2 regions of the Streptomyces sp. WY228 genome follow, and region 1 is predicted to be linked to the other one. Evidence: riboswitches for the same ligand, from Rfam matches in the RefSeq annotation. Region 1 holds a riboswitch; the other holds the start of a gene.
What was found. Region 1 has a riboswitch for thiamine pyrophosphate ahead of thiO (glycine oxidase ThiO). Riboswitches for the same ligand answer to the same signal wherever they lie in the genome.
Positions count from the first base shown of each region.

Region 2: it holds a riboswitch for thiamine pyrophosphate, as region 1 does, so the genes downstream of both, thiC (phosphomethylpyrimidine synthase ThiC) here and thiO (glycine oxidase ThiO) in region 1, are expected to answer to the same signal.

Region 1 is NZ_CP079114.1:1,950,966-1,958,267, forward strand. Features, by position in the region: gene KV381_RS08325 (hypothetical protein) at 1-559, opposite strand, end outside; gene metF (methylenetetrahydrofolate reductase [NAD(P)H]) at 609-1,526, opposite strand; gene thiE (thiamine phosphate synthase) at 1,678-2,328, opposite strand; gene KV381_RS08340 (Rv2175c family DNA-binding protein) at 2,404-2,769, opposite strand; gene KV381_RS08345 (NAD(P)/FAD-dependent oxidoreductase) at 2,850-4,025, opposite strand; gene KV381_RS08350 (hypothetical protein) at 4,152-4,493, opposite strand; TPP riboswitch at 4,546-4,659, shown strand; gene thiO (glycine oxidase ThiO) at 4,656-5,867, shown strand; gene thiS (sulfur carrier protein ThiS) at 5,864-6,142, shown strand; gene KV381_RS08365 (thiazole synthase) at 6,145-6,939, shown strand; gene pknB (Stk1 family PASTA domain-containing Ser/Thr kinase) at 7,106-7,302, shown strand, end outside.
Region 2 is NZ_CP079114.1:4,220,256-4,227,557, reverse strand. Features, by position in the region: gene KV381_RS18440 (metallophosphoesterase) at 1-659, shown strand, start outside; gene KV381_RS18435 (hypothetical protein) at 863-1,696, shown strand; gene KV381_RS18430 (DUF805 domain-containing protein) at 1,881-2,237, opposite strand; gene thiC (phosphomethylpyrimidine synthase ThiC) at 2,522-4,312, opposite strand; TPP riboswitch at 4,305-4,438, opposite strand; gene KV381_RS18420 (YibE/F family protein) at 4,509-5,855, shown strand; gene KV381_RS18415 (SsgA family sporulation/cell division regulator) at 5,910-6,347, opposite strand; gene KV381_RS18410 (IclR family transcriptional regulator) at 6,449-7,225, opposite strand.

The sequences.
Region 1 (7,302 bases):
GCTCGTAGCCGGTGTACGGGTCGTACGCGGCGTACTGCGGCTGCGCCGAGGGGTCGGCCCCGTGGCCCTGGTCCTGGTGGGCGTTGCCGTTCGTGTCGTAGCCGGTGTCCCCGTACACGCCGTACTGGCCGGTGTCGTCGGGCATCGGCTGCGTCTCGTAGACGGACGGCGTGGGCGGCACGGAAGGCGCGGGCGGGGCCTGGTCGTACCCGGGGCCGGCGACCTCCAGGTCCGAGACCTCCAGCGTGGGTTCCTTCACCGCGACGCCCTCGCCGCCGCCCTTGCGACGCCGGCTCTCCCCCGGGCTGCCGCCTATGGCCCAGCCGGTGGAGAAGCCGCGCCGGAAGGACAGCGTCACAAAGGTCTGGCCGGTGGCGAAGGCGATCGTGCCGACGACGATGACCGGGACGGAGGCCAGCAGCACCCCGACCACCACGCCGAGGAAGCCGGCGAAGGCGAGGAGCCGCCAGCGCAGCCGTGCCTTGTACTGCAGCAGCACCTCGCCGAGCAGCCACAGGGCCACCAGACCGAATGCGATGTAGAGGACCGTCCAGCCCACGCCCGCCCCCTCCTTCGGCCGTCGCCGCTTCGGGGGCGGGTACGACCGGTCACGACTGCTTGTGCAGTCCGAGTTTCTCGTAGATTTCGAGCGTAGCCGTCGAGTTGTTGAGCGTGATGAAGTGCAGTCCGGGCACACCCTCGGACAGCAGCTTCGCGCAGAACTCCGTCGCGAACTCGATGCCAATGGAGCGTACAGCGGCCGGATCGTCCTTGGCCGCGAGGATGCGCTCTTTCAACGACGCGGGCACGGTCGCGTTGCTGAGCTGGGAGAACTTTTCCAATTGCTTCACGCTGGTAAGGGGCATGACCTCGGGGATCACCGGCGTTTCGCAACCCGCAGCGACCACGCGGTCACGCATCCGCAGATAGTCCTCCGGGCGGAAGAACATCTGCGTGATCGCATAATCCGCGCCGGCCCGGCACTTGTCCACGAAATGGCCGATGTCCGTCTCCCAGTCGGTCGACCGGGGGTGCATTTCAGGAAATGCCGCGACGCCGACGCAGAAGTCGCCCGATTCCTTGATGAGCCGGACGAGGTCGGCGGCGTACTTCACGCCCTGCGGGTGCTCCACCCACGGGCCCATCGGGTCGCCCGGCGGGTCACCGCGGACCGCGAGGATGTTCCTGATGCCCGCGTCGGCGTACTGCCCGACCATGTTGCGCAGTTCGGCGATCGAGTGGTCGACCGCGGTGAGGTGGGCGACGGGGGTGAGTGTGGAGTCCGCCGCGATCTCCTGGGTGGCTTTGACCGTCCCGGCGCGGGTGGAGCCGCCGGCTCCGTACGTCACGGAGACGAAGCTCGGGCGGACCGCCTCGACGCGGCGCAGCGCGTTCCAGAGGTTCCGCTCACCTTTTTCCGTCTTGGGCGCCCAGAACTCGAAGGAGTACGACGTTTTGCCGGTCGCCAGCAGATCACGCACCGTGCGGGCGTGATCCGTCCTGGTGGAAGGTGTGCCAAGGGCCATAAGGGGAGGTTAACCAGGGGGTGGACACTCACCCAACCAGAGCAGCAAACTTTGCGCCGATTTGTCGGTCTCTTGTCCATCCCTCGGACAGGAGCCCGAGATATCCCCCGTTCGCGTGAGCCGGAACACGTGGGCCGGACGGCCCGGAAGGTCAGAGCGCGTGCGCCCGGATGCGTCGGGCCAGGTCGGCGGTGGCGGCGGCCGGATCGTCGGCCTCGGTGATCGCCCGGACGACGACGACCCGGCGGGCCCCGGCGTCCAGCACCTGGTCCAGATTGCCCGCGTCGATCCCGCCGATCGCGAACCAGGGGCGCGGCTGGTCGAGGGAGGCCGCGTGGCGCACCAGGCCGAGGCCGGGGGCGTGGCGGCCGGGCTTGGTGGGGGTGGGCCAGCAGGGGCCGGTGCAGAAATAGTCCACGCCGTCCTGGGCGACGGCCGCGTCGACCTCGGCCTCGGCGTGCGTGGAGCGGCCGATCAGCCGGTCGGCGCCGATGATCGCGCGGGCGGCGGGGACCGGCAGGTCGTCCTGTCCGAGGTGCAGGACGTCGGCGCCGATGGCGTGGGCGACGTCCGCGCGGTCGTTCACCGCGAGGAGCTTGCCGTGCCGGCGGCAGGCGTCGGCGAACACGGCGAGGTGTTCCAGCTCCTCGGCGGCCTCCATGCCCTTGTCCCGGAGCTGGACGATGTCGACCCCGGCGGCGAGCACCGCGTCCAGGAAGGCGGGGAGGTCGCCCTGGCGCTTACGGGCGTCCGTGCACAGATAGAGCCGGGCGTCGGACAGCTGCTCGCGAGGCGTGGACATGGTGGAGCTCCCCCGTGGTCGTGACGGGGCACGGGCCGCACCGGGCGGCCCGTGCTCCGCTCTCTGTCGTATCGGTCAGACGGCGAGCGCCTGGGCCCGGCGCTTCACCTCCGTACCGCGATTCTCGCTCAGCGCCTGGGCGGGGGTGCCGGGCAGGGTCGGGTCGGGAGTGAAGAGCCACTCCAGCATCTCTTCGTCGGAATAGCCGTCGTCCTTCAGGAGGGTCAGGGTGCCGGAGAGGCCCTTGACCACCCGGTCGCCGTCGATGAAGGCGGCCGGCACCTGGAGCGTCCGGTTCTCACCACGGCGTACGGCGATGAGCTGGCCCTCCTTGACCAGCTGCCGTACGCGCGTCACCTGGACATCGAGCATTTCCGCGATGTCGGGAAGGTGGAGCCAGGCGGGGACGAGAGCATCGGTCTTTGCGTCAATCTCGGTCACAAGGACAAGCGTGCCATCCCGGACTGACAGCCGGTAGCCGGGCCGACCGTACGGGGGTGTCCGCGGCGGCCCCGGAGCGCTCAGAGGACGGCGGACTTCAGCGGTACGGCCGGGTCGGCCACCTTCTCCGGGTCGAGGACGGCCCCCGACTCGATGAGCCTGCGGCCCTGGGCGAGGTCCCGCGGGCGGCCCACGGCGAGCACGGCGACGAGCGCCCCCTCGCGCAGCCAGCACACCGACCAGGCCGCGTCCGACCCGTCGCCGCGCCACAGCAGGGTGTCGGCGTCCGCGTGGTGGCCGGCGTACTGCACGAAGCGGCCGAACTGCTCGGACCAGAAGTACGGGACGGGGTCGTAGACCGGGACCGGTTCGCCGCTCCGCGCCGCCAGGATCGCGGCGGCCGCGGTGCGCGGACCCTGGAGGGCGTTGTCCCAGTGGTGGACCAGCAGGCGTGTTCCGTAGCGGGCGGAGGGAAAGGAGGCGCAGTCGCCGACCGCGTACACATCGGGCAGCGAGGTGCGCAGCGCGCTGTCGGCGGTGACCGAGCCGTCCGGGCCGAGCTCGACCCCGGAGCCGGCCAGCCAGCCGGTGGCGGGGCGGGCGCCGATGCCGACGACCACGGCTCCGGCGGGCAGGGTGCGGCCGTCGGTGAGGACGACGGCTCCTTCCTCGACGCGGTCGACCCGGGCTCCGGTGAGGAGTTCGGCACCGCTGTCGGCGTACCAGTCGGCCATCGGGGCGGCCACCTCGGCGGGCAGGGTGCCCGCGAGCGGGCGGGCGGCGGCCTCGACGACGGTGACCGCGCAGCCGGCGGCCCGGGCGGCGGTGGCGAACTCCGCGCCGATCCAGCCCGCCCCGACGACGACCACGTCGTGCTGCCGGTCCAGGACGGGCCGCAGCCGGGCGGCGTCGTCGAGGGTGCGCAGCAGATGGACGCCGGGCACGCCCTCGGCGCCGGGCAGGGTGATGGGCTCCGCGCCGGTCGCGAGGATGAGGGAGTCATAGCGGACGGGGCCCTCGGCGGTGTCCAGCACATGGTCGGCGGCGCGCAGGGCGGTGACGTCCAGGCCGAGGCGCAGGGTGATGTCCAGCGCCTCGAAGTCGACGTCGAAGGCGGAGTGCTCGGCCTTGCCGAGCAGGACGGCCTTGGAGAGCGGCGGGCGGTCGTAGGGCTGGTGGGGCTCGGCGCCGATCAGGGTGACGGGCCCGGCGAAGCCCGCCTCGCGCAGGGCCACGGCGCTCTGCACGCCCGCCATGCCCGCTCCGACGACCACGACGTTCCGGTCCGGACTCTTCTGCGTCTGCTGCTCGCTCACCTGCCCACCTTAATCACCTGACGCATCGTCAGGAAGGCGGTCGGCGGAATGCCGGAACGACGGCCGTCAGGAGGGCACTTCCTCCACCACGCTGGTCCCGCTGCCCTCCTGGGACTCCCACCGCCACCGCTCCTCCAGCCGCACCCGGCCGTCCGCGAGGTCGACGACGGTGGAGAGGCAGTGTCCGGACGAGGTCGTTCCGTCCTGCTTGAGCTGGACGTAGCGGAAGTCCAGCGCGTCCCCGTCCCGGGTGCCGACGAGATGGCCGCGGACGACGTCGCCGCCCGTGTACTCGGCCCAGATCCGGCCGCCTTGCTCGTGGTACGTGAAGCGGGTGCGGGTGCCGACCTGGCCCGGGGCCTGGTCGGCGACGGGCGCGAGGACGAGTCCGTCGAGCGAACGGGCCATGGTGGCTGCTCCCTGACTGGGCGGTGGACGGCGGGGTTTATGGTGGCCAAGGTAGAACACTCACGGGAGCCCGGACGCACCGGGCTGAGAGGGAGGCTGGACGGCCTCCGACCGTACGAACCTGCTCCGGGTCATGCCGGCGAAGGGAGGGGTTGGACACCCATGTGCGCCTCGGGGAACACCTCAGGAGCCTCACGGAGAACCGCCGGATCCGACGTCCTCGTCATCGGGGGCGGCATCATCGGTCTGGTCACCGCGTGGCGGGCCGCCCAGCGGGGGCTGCGCGTCACGGTGGCGGACCCCGCACCGGGCGGCGGCGCCGCACAGGTCGCGGCGGGCATGCTGGCCGCCGTCACCGAACTGCACTACGGCGAGCAGATGCTGCTCGGGCTCAACCTCGCCTCCGCCGCCCGCTATCCGGCGTTCGTGGCCGAGCTGGAGGAGGCGAGCGGCCGGGACACCGGCTTCCGCACCTGCGGCACGCTCGCCGTCGCGCTGGACTCCGACGACCGCGCGCATCTGCGCGAACTGCACGCCCTCCAGGAGCGTTCGGGGCTGGAATCGACCTGGCTGAGCGGCCGTGAGTGCCGCCGTCTGGAGCCGATGCTGGCCCCGGGCGTGCGGGGCGGCCTGCGGGTGGACGGCGACCACCAGGTGGATCCGCGCCGCCTCGCCGCGGCGCTGCTGACCGCGGGCGAGCGGGCCGGGGTCGCGTTCCGCCGGACGACCGCCGAGCGGCTCACCGTCGCCGGGGGCCGGGCGGCCGGGGCGCTGCTCGGCGACGGTACGGTGTTCGCGGCCGATCAGGTCGTGCTCGCCGCGGGCAGCCTCAGCGGCCGGCTCGCGGGGCTTCCGCCGGAGTTCGTGCCGCCGGTCCGCCCGGTCAAGGGCCAGGTCCTGCGGCTCACCGTGCCACCGGCGTACGCCCCCTTCCTCAGCCGCACCGTGCGCGCCGTGGTCCGCGGCGGCCACCTCTACCTCGTACCGCGCGAGAACGGCGAGCTGGTCGTCGGCGCCACCAGCGAGGAGCTGGGCTGGGACACCACGGTGACCGCCGGCGGGGTGTACGAGCTGCTGCGCGACGCCCATGAACTGGTGCCCGGCATCACCGAGCTGCCGCTCACCGAGACCCTGGCCGGTCTGCGCCCCGCCTCGCCCGACAACGCCCCGCTGCTCGGCCCGACCGCCCTGCCCGGTCTGCTGCTCGCCACCGGCCACCACCGCAACGGCGTCCTGCTGACCCCGGTCACCGGGGACGCGATGGCCGACGCCCTGACCACCGGCGAGCTGCCCGAGCCGGCGCGCCCCTTCGCCCCCGGCCGTTTCGCGGCGACCGCCCCCGCCGCCCCCGTACTCCAGGAGCAGCCCGTATGACCCAGCAGCCCGCCGTCCCGGATGCCGTCGCCGTACCGCGAGCAGCCGCACCGGAGGCCACCGCGACCGCCACCGTGTCCGTCTCGGTGAACGGGGAAGCCCGTGCCGTGGTGGCCGGGACCGCCCTGGACGCCCTCGTCGCCACGGTGACCCCGGCCCGCTCCGGGGTCGCCGTCGCCGTCAACGAGAGCGTCGTCCCGCGCGGCCGGTGGGCCGCCACGCCGCTCGGCGAGGGCGACCGCGTCGAGATCCTGACCGCCGTGCAGGGAGGCTGACCATGTCGGACGACGTCTTCTCCCTGGGGCCCGCCGCCTTCGGCTCCCGGCTGATCATGGGCACCGGCGGCGCCCCGAGCCTGGAGGTGCTGGAGCGCTCGCTGATCGCCTCCGGCACCGAACTGACCACCGTGGCGATGCGCCGGCTGGACCCGACGGTGCAGGGTTCGGTGCTCTCGGTGCTGGAGCGGCTCTCCATCCAGGTGCTGCCGAACACCGCGGGCTGCTTCACCGCCGGTGAGGCGGTGCTGACCGCCCGGCTGGCCCGGGAGGCGCTCGGCACCGACTGGGTCAAGCTGGAGGTGATCGCGGACGAGCGGACCCTGCTGCCGGACACCGTCGAGCTGCTGGACGCGGCGGAGACCCTGGTCGACGACGGGTTCGTCGTGCTGCCGTACACCAACGACGATCCGGTGCTGGCCCGGAAGCTGGAGGACGTGGGCTGCGCGGCGATCATGCCGCTCGGCTCCCCCATCGGCTCCGGACTCGGCATCCGCAACCCGCACAACTTCGAGCTGATCGTCGAGCGTGCCGGGGTGCCGGTGATCCTCGACGCGGGCGCCGGGACGGCCTCGGACGCGGCGCAGGCGATGGAGCTGGGGTGCGCGGCCGTGATGCTGGCCTCGGCGGTGACCCGGGCCCAGGAGCCGGAGCTGATGGCGGGTGCGATGCGTCATGCGGTGGAGGGCGGGCGGCTCGCGTACCGGGCGGGGCGGATTCCGCGCCGCCGCTTCGCCGAGGCGTCGTCGCCGGTGGACGGGCGGGCGGTGCTGGATCCGGAGCGGCCGGCGTTCTGAGCCGTCGGTACGTGTCCGGGGGCGCTGCCCCCGGGCCCCCGCTCCTCAATCGCCGGAGAGGCTTGAGGAGGGGCTTGAATTGTCCCTGTCACGGATCGGCTGCAGAACGGACCCGGGAGTGCCCCGGCCCGTCCGGGGTGTCGGTGGCGGCTCGTAGACTCTCGGGGTGGACACGACCCTCCAGGACCCTCTTGTCGGGCAGCTGCTCGACGGCCGGTATCGCATTGAGGCGCGCATCGCCGTCGGCGGGATGGCCACGGTCTACCGGGCCGTGGACACCCGCCTGGACCGGGTGCTCGCCCTCAAGGTGATGCACCCGGCGCTCGCCACCGACGTCTCGTTCGTCGAGCGCTTCATCCGTGA
Region 2 (7,302 bases), 2.3 Mb from region 1:
TCGGGGTCATCGACCTCGTCATGCGGCTCTCCGCCGAGGCGGCGGCGGCCGGCGGCTACTGCAAGGCCCTGATGGGCAACCACGAGCTGCTGCTGCTCGGCGCCAAGCGGTTCGCCGACACCCCCGTCAACTCCGGGGCCGGCACCGCCACCTTCCAGGCCGCCTGGCTGCTCAACGGCGGCCAGAAGACCGACATGGAGCGCCTCCAGGACGTCCACCTCCAGTGGATGTCCCGGCTCGACGCGGTCGTCGAGGAGGACGGGCATCTGCTGATGCACTCCGACACGACGGCCTACCTCGACTACGGCTCCACCATCGAGGACGTCAACGACACGATCACGGCCATTCTCACGCGTAACGACGCGGACGAGTGCTGGGACCTCTTCCGCAAGCTGACCAAGCGGTTCGCCTTCCGGGACGAGGGCGGCGCCGACGCGGTGCGCGAGCTGATGGCGACGTACGGCGGACAGCGCGTCGTCCATGGTCACAGCCCTATTCCGTATCTCCTGGGCGAGGTCGGCACGGAGGACGGCGAGGACGCGTCGGGCCCCGTGATCAACGGCCCGCACGTGTACGCGGACGGCCTCGCCATCGCCATGGACGGTGGAGTGACCATGGCCGGAAAGCTGCTGGTGGTTCAACTCCCCCTGCATGCCTGACCATCGACGGGGAAGGCGCTTCAGGTTCCGCCCGCGCCGACCTCGCCGATCACCGGACCCGTCACCGGGCCCAATTCTGGAAACACACTGTCACCCCGTGCCGTGAGCGCTCTACCATCGGCGTATCAGTGGCAGGCTCTCCTCCGTTTCCGCCCGATCGCCCGGTCCACGCGGGCAGCCGGGCACCGACGGAGCATCGGGGGATGCAGATGACAAGCGCTCCGCACCTGCTGGCCGAGGACGGACCCGAGTACGAGCGGATCCTGGGCGACGCACTGCGCCACGCTCATGAACGCCCGGACCTGGAGGGCGTCGGTGACCGGCTCAACACCGAACAGCTGCGCACCATGGCGCTCAGCGCCACGGCGCTGATCACCGCCGCCGCGGCCACCGAGTACGAGCACTACGTCGAGGCCCGGGACGAACTGCGCCGGGCCTCGACCGCCGCCGAAGCGGCCGACGGGCTCCCGGCCGTGGACGGGCCGCAGAGCACGGCGGCCGGGGCGGGGGCCGGCATAGGCGCGGTCGTCACGGTCCTGACCCCGCTGCTGGCCGGTACCGCGGCCGTCATCTTCCTGCTCGTCGGCTATCTGCTCAAGGCGGTCAGCCCCTCGGTGGCCTTCGGCGACTCCATGGTCGCCGCCGGGTGGTTCTTCGCGGCGGTCGCCGCCGCCGCGATCCTGGTCGCGGCGGTCGGACTGCTCGTCACCGCGCTCCGCAACAGCACGACGTCCCTGGCCGCCGAGGACGAGGAACAGGAGCTTCCGGAGGAGGTCGCACGAGCCCGGGAGGCCTGGCGCCACGCCCTGCTGGAGCGCGGCATCCTCCCGTTCCTCCGGGACGCCCTGGCCGACCCCACCGCGGGCCCCGCCGCGCGGACCCCGCACCGTTCGCCCCACCGCATCCCGAAGGTGGGCTACAGCAGGCCGGACTTCTCGGGCCCGGACGACGGACCGGCGGCCGGCCCCCGGCCGACCTTCACCAGCCCCGACTTCACCAGCCCGGACTTCGGCGGCCCCGAACACCGCCCGGACTGACGGGCCGCGGCCCGGACCGCCTTCCGTCTGCGGTTCGGTGCCGGCTCCGCTTCCGCTTCCGCTTCCGCTGCCGCATCCTGCTCCGGGGTCCGGCCCCGCCTCCGGCTCCGGACGCACCGCGGGCCGGGGCGGCAAGTGCCGCGCCCGGCCCGGGGAGACGCTCCGGACGGACCGGAGCGGTGGATCAGATGCCCTGCGGAGCCAGCTTCGGGTTGGCGCCGTGCTGGTTCGTCTCCGGCTTGCCCTCCGAGGCGAGGAAGACGATCAGGATGATGAAGCCGACCAGCGGGACGAACGCGATGAAGAACCACCAGCCCGAGCGGCCGGTGTCGTGCAGCCGGCGCACCAGGACCGCCAGCGACGGGACGAGGACCGCGAGGAGGTAGAGGTAGTACGGGATCTGCGTGTCTATCGCCGTGCCGATGACCGACAGCACGACACCGATGATGAAGTTGAAGAGCACGAACATCCAGTACTCCTTACGGCGCGCGCGTCCGCTGAAGCCTGCGTAGTTCTTGAGTACGTCCAGGTACCAGTTCACTGTGTTTCCCTCCCCGGGCCCCCGTTCCGAGGGCGCACCAATTTCAGCCAAGCAAGCCGGAAAGTAAGCCACGGATAAGGAAAGGGTCAAGCGCAGGTGAGCCGGCGGCCAAACGTACATCCAGCTGCCACACGACTGTGTCCATACTGTCGCTTAACAAGGCGGTTAACCGTGCCAAACAGCGGTGAACCAGCTGTAGTTACCCGTAAAGGCGCGGACCGGGCGAAGGCGGGCCCCGGCACCATGACAGGGCCCGGTGGTCCCTGCCATGGTGCCGGAACGGATCAGTCGGCGATAGGCAGGTAGACCCGGTTGCCGGCGGCCGCGAACTCCTTCGACTTCTCGGCCATGCCCTCCTCGATCTCCTCCTGGGAACCGCCGTGCTGACGCCGGATGTCCTGGGAGATCTTCATCGAGCAGAACTTCGGCCCGCACATCGAGCAGAAGTGCGCCGTCTTCGCGGGCTCGGCGGGCAGCGTCTCGTCGTGGAACTCCCGTGCCGTGTCCGGGTCGAGGGCCAGGTTGAACTGGTCCTCCCACCGGAACTCGAACCGCGCGTCGGACAGCGCGTCGTCCCACTCCTGCGCGCCCGGGTGCCCCTTGGCGAGGTCGGCCGCGTGGGCGGCGATCTTGTAGGTGATCACGCCGGTCTTCACATCGTCCCGGTTGGGCAGCCCCAGGTGCTCCTTGGGCGTGACGTAGCAGAGCATCGCCGTGCCCCACCAGGCGATCATCGCGGCGCCGATGCCCGAGGTGATGTGGTCGTAGGCGGGCGCGACATCCGTGGTCAGCGGGCCGAGCGTGTAGAACGGCGCCTCCTCGCAGATCTCCTGCTGGAGGTCGATGTTCTCCTTGATCTTGTGCATCGGGACATGCCCGGGACCCTCGATCATGGTCTGCACGCCGAACCGCTTGGCGATCGTGTTCAGCTCGCCCAGCGTGCGCAGTTCGGCGAACTGCGCCTCGTCGTTGGCGTCCGCGATCGACCCGGGGCGCAGTCCGTCCCCCAGCGAGTAGGTGACGTCGTACGTCGCGAGGATCTCGCAGAGCTCCTCGAAGTGCTCGTAGAGGAACGACTCCTTGTGGTGCGCCAGACACCAGGCCGCCATGATCGAGCCGCCGCGCGAGACGATGCCGGTCTTGCGACGGGCCGTCAGCGGGACGTACGGCAGGCGCACGCCGGCGTGGACCGTCATGTAGTCCACGCCCTGCTCGGCCTGCTCGATGACGGTGTCCTTGTAGATCTCCCAGGTCAGCTCCTCGGCCCGGCCGTCGACCTTCTCCAGGGCCTGGTAGAGCGGGACGGTGCCGATCGGCACGGGGGAGTTGCGCAGCACCCACTCCCGGGTGGTGTGGATGTTGCGGCCGGTGGACAGGTCCATGACCGTGTCGGCGCCCCACTTCGTCGCCCAGGTCATCTTGTCCACCTCCTCCTCGATGGAGGAGGTGACGGCCGAGTTGCCGATGTTGGCGTTGACCTTCACCAGGAACCGCTTGCCGATGATCATCGGCTCGATCTCGGGGTGGTTGACGTTGGCCGGCAGTACGGCCCGGCCCTCCGCGATCTCCTCACGGACGACCTCGGCCTCGACGTTCTCCCGGATCGCCACGTACTCCATCTCCGGGGTGATCTCCCCCCGGCGGGCGTACGCGAGCTGGGTGACGGGGCGTCCGTCGCGGCTCCGGCGCGGCTGGCGCGGACGGCCGGGGAACACCGCGTCGAGGTTGCGCAGCCCGCCGCGCGGCGAGGTGTGCTTGAGCCCGTCGTCCTCGGGGCGGACCGGGCGACCCGCGTACTCCGCGGTGTCACCGCGGGCGATGATCCAGTTCTCCCGCAGGGGCGCGAGACCGCGGCGGACATCGGTGTCGATGCCGGGATCGGTGTACGGCCCCGACGTGTCGTACAGCGTCACGTCCTTGCCGTTGGTGAGGTGCACCTGTCGGACCGGCACCCGGAGGTCCGGGCGCGAGCCCTGGACGTACCCCTTGTGCCAGCCGATGGACTTCCCGGCCTCGTCGCCCTGGTGCGCGGCGTTCTGTTTCGAGGCAGGCGTGCGTGCGTCCGATGTGGTCATGAGACCTACTCCCTACGCCGGCATTACCCGGTAACAGGTTCGGCGGTCGGCGCAGCGAGTCCCGTACGGATGTACGGCGATCAGCGCCCTCTCAGCCCGGTGCTCCGAGCTCCCGCGTGTGCAAAGGTGCCTCCACGCTAGCGTCCTTTCCGGCGAGCTGACCAGAGGGCCCTCCCGTTCTTGCGATGATCGCCCCGTGACCTCCCCCCAAAGCGACCCCGCACCCCAGCCGCCGCCCCAGGGCCACAGCCACGGCCACACGCACAGCCACGGGCCCGCCGCGCCGGTCTCCCGACACCTGCGCAAGGTCATCGCCGCCGTGCTGATCCCGTTCGCGACGGCGGTCGTCGTCGGCCTGATCGCGTTCTGGCCCGGCGGCGTGCCCGACCACGAGCGCACCGGCGTCGGATTCGACCGGCAGACCCAGGACGGCAAGGTCGTCCAGGTGGTCAAGGTCGACTGCGCGGACGTCAACGCCGCGCAGGTGCCCCCGACCGGCGACACCTCCACACCCTCGGGCCGGGAGGCCGTCAACGAGCAGGAGGGGGACTGCGCGAAGGCCACCATCGAAGTGACCAGCGGCGACGACAAGGGCCGCAGGTTCGTCGAGGTGGTCCAGCCGGACGCGCCCCGGCAGCTGAAGGAGGGTCAGGGCGTGGTCGTGGCCTACGCGCCCGACGCGCCGCGCGACCTCCAGTATTCCGTGACCGACGTGGACCGGAAGGTCCCGATGGCGCTGCTCGCCGGGATCTTCGCGCTCGCCGTGGTCCTGGTGGGCCGGTTCCGCGGGCTGATGGCCCTGGTGGCGCTGGCCGTGTCGTTCGTCGTACTGACCCTGTTCATCCTGCCGGCCATCCTGCAGGGCTCGAATCCGCTGGTCGTGGCGGTGATCGGGGCCAGCGCGATCATGCTGGCTGCGCTCTATCTCTGTCACGGGGTGACGGCCCGTACCTCGGTCGCGGTCGTCGGCACGCTGATCTCGCTGCTGCTGATCGGGCTGCTGGGGTCCCTGTTCATCGGCTGGGCGAGCCTCAGCGGCAACACCGACGACAACACCGGCCTCATCCACGGCCTCTACCCGGACATCGACATGAGCGGTCTGCTGCTGGCCGGTGTCATCATCGGTTCGCTCGGGGTGCTCGACGATGTGACGGTCACACAGACCTCCGCCGTCTGGGAACTGCACCAGGCCGACCCGGAGATGGGTTGGAAGGGGCTGTACCGGGCAGGTATCCGTATCGGGAGGGACCACATCGCCTCGGTGGTCAACACCCTGGTGCTGGCGTACGCGGGCGCGGCGCTGCCGCTGCTGCTGCTCTTCTCCATCGCCCAGAGCAGTGTGGGGACGGTGGCCAACAGCGAGCTGGTCGCCGAGGAGATCGTCCGCACCCTGGTCGGGTCGATCGGCCTGGTCGCCTCGGTGCCGGTGACCACGGTGCTCGCCGCGCTGGTCGTCTCCGCGGACCGCCCGGGGCCCGGCGGCGCGCAGACGGCTACGGCCGCGCCCGCGCGGAGCGGCCGGGGCCGTCGACGCAAGAAGTGATGACGGGCTGTCGGCGCGCGACAGGATGACGGACCGTCGGCTGTACCCGCCCGGTCAGCCGGCGTTCTGCTCCTCGGCGAGGATGCGGCCGAGCGCGTCCTCCAGATTCCCGTCGAAGTCACCCTGCGTGTGCTCCTGACCGAGCGGCACGAGCTTGTCCGTCCGGTCGAGAAACGCCACCAGTGGCGCCGTTCCTGCCCGGAACAGCGCACGGTCCGCGCCGACCTGGAGCCGGATGTGCACATCGCCGAGGCCCTCGGGCTCGGTCGGGCCGATGTGCACATCTCCGTCGCCGCTCGGGCTGTTGAGCCCGTCCAGCAGCAGTTCGCGGCCGAACGCCCAGGTCACAGGGGCATCGCCGGGCAGGTGGAACGTCATCCGGATGGCGTACGGATCGCCGACCTCGTACCGGAGCTCCACCGGAATACGGAACGAGAGCTCCTCGGAGACGAGGAAGCTCATCATGACCTCTGCTTGAACCGACTCGCGCATCGTTCAACCCCGCAGTAGATGAAACTGGCCAGGAATGATCCCCCATGGCCCTATTGACGCCATCGTGGTGCACGCGATAGCAGATCACAAGGAGTGATTTTTCAGATACTGATAGAGAACACGAACGAACGCAAGAGGCTGGCGACTTCGCCACGTAGCTGTTCGACTGCGGGCAGCAACCGATCTTCCCGCTCCAGGGGTACGGAAATGGCCATCGCCGCAATGGTGGCACCGGCTGTGACGGGAATCGCGGCGCACACGGTCCCCAGTGCGTACTCCTGGCGTTCGATGACCGGTTCACCTCGTCGGAGGGTGCGCAGCCGCTCCAGAAGTGTGGCGCGATCTCGCACTGAGTAACGGGTGAGCGGGCGTACGGGGTGCCGGTCGAGGTGGTCCTCGCGGGCCCGCTCGTCGAGCTGGGCGAGCAGACACTGGCCGATGGCGTGCGCGTGGGCGGTCTCCCGGAACGAGGCCCACTCCTCCACCGCCGGGGTGTCGGGGGCGTCCGCGACCGCGATGAGCTCGATCTCGCCGTCGCAGTAAACGGCGCAGTACACCGGGGCGCCGATGGCGTCGCGCCAGTGGCCGAGGGAGTCGGCGACGGACGTGGGGCGTGGGCGGCTCCGGCCGCCGGGGGCGGCGGTCAGGTTCTCGGCGGCCGCACCGAAGAGGAAGACGCCGTTCTCACGGCGGAGATAGCCCTCGTGGGTGAGGGTCCGCAGCAGGTGGTAGGCGGTCGGCAGCGGAAGCCCCGCCTCACGTGCCAGTTGCTTGGCGGGAGCCCCGTCCCGATGGGCGCCCACAGCCTCCAACAGCCTCAACGCCCGCTGAACCGAACCGATCAACGTCGGGACAGCGGTGCTCGATGCCGTGGTCAAAGGTCACCCCCAGGCATGGTGACGGGCCGTCGGCCCTCCCGTGGGGGCCGCCCCCACGGGCCTGCCGCGATCCCGAG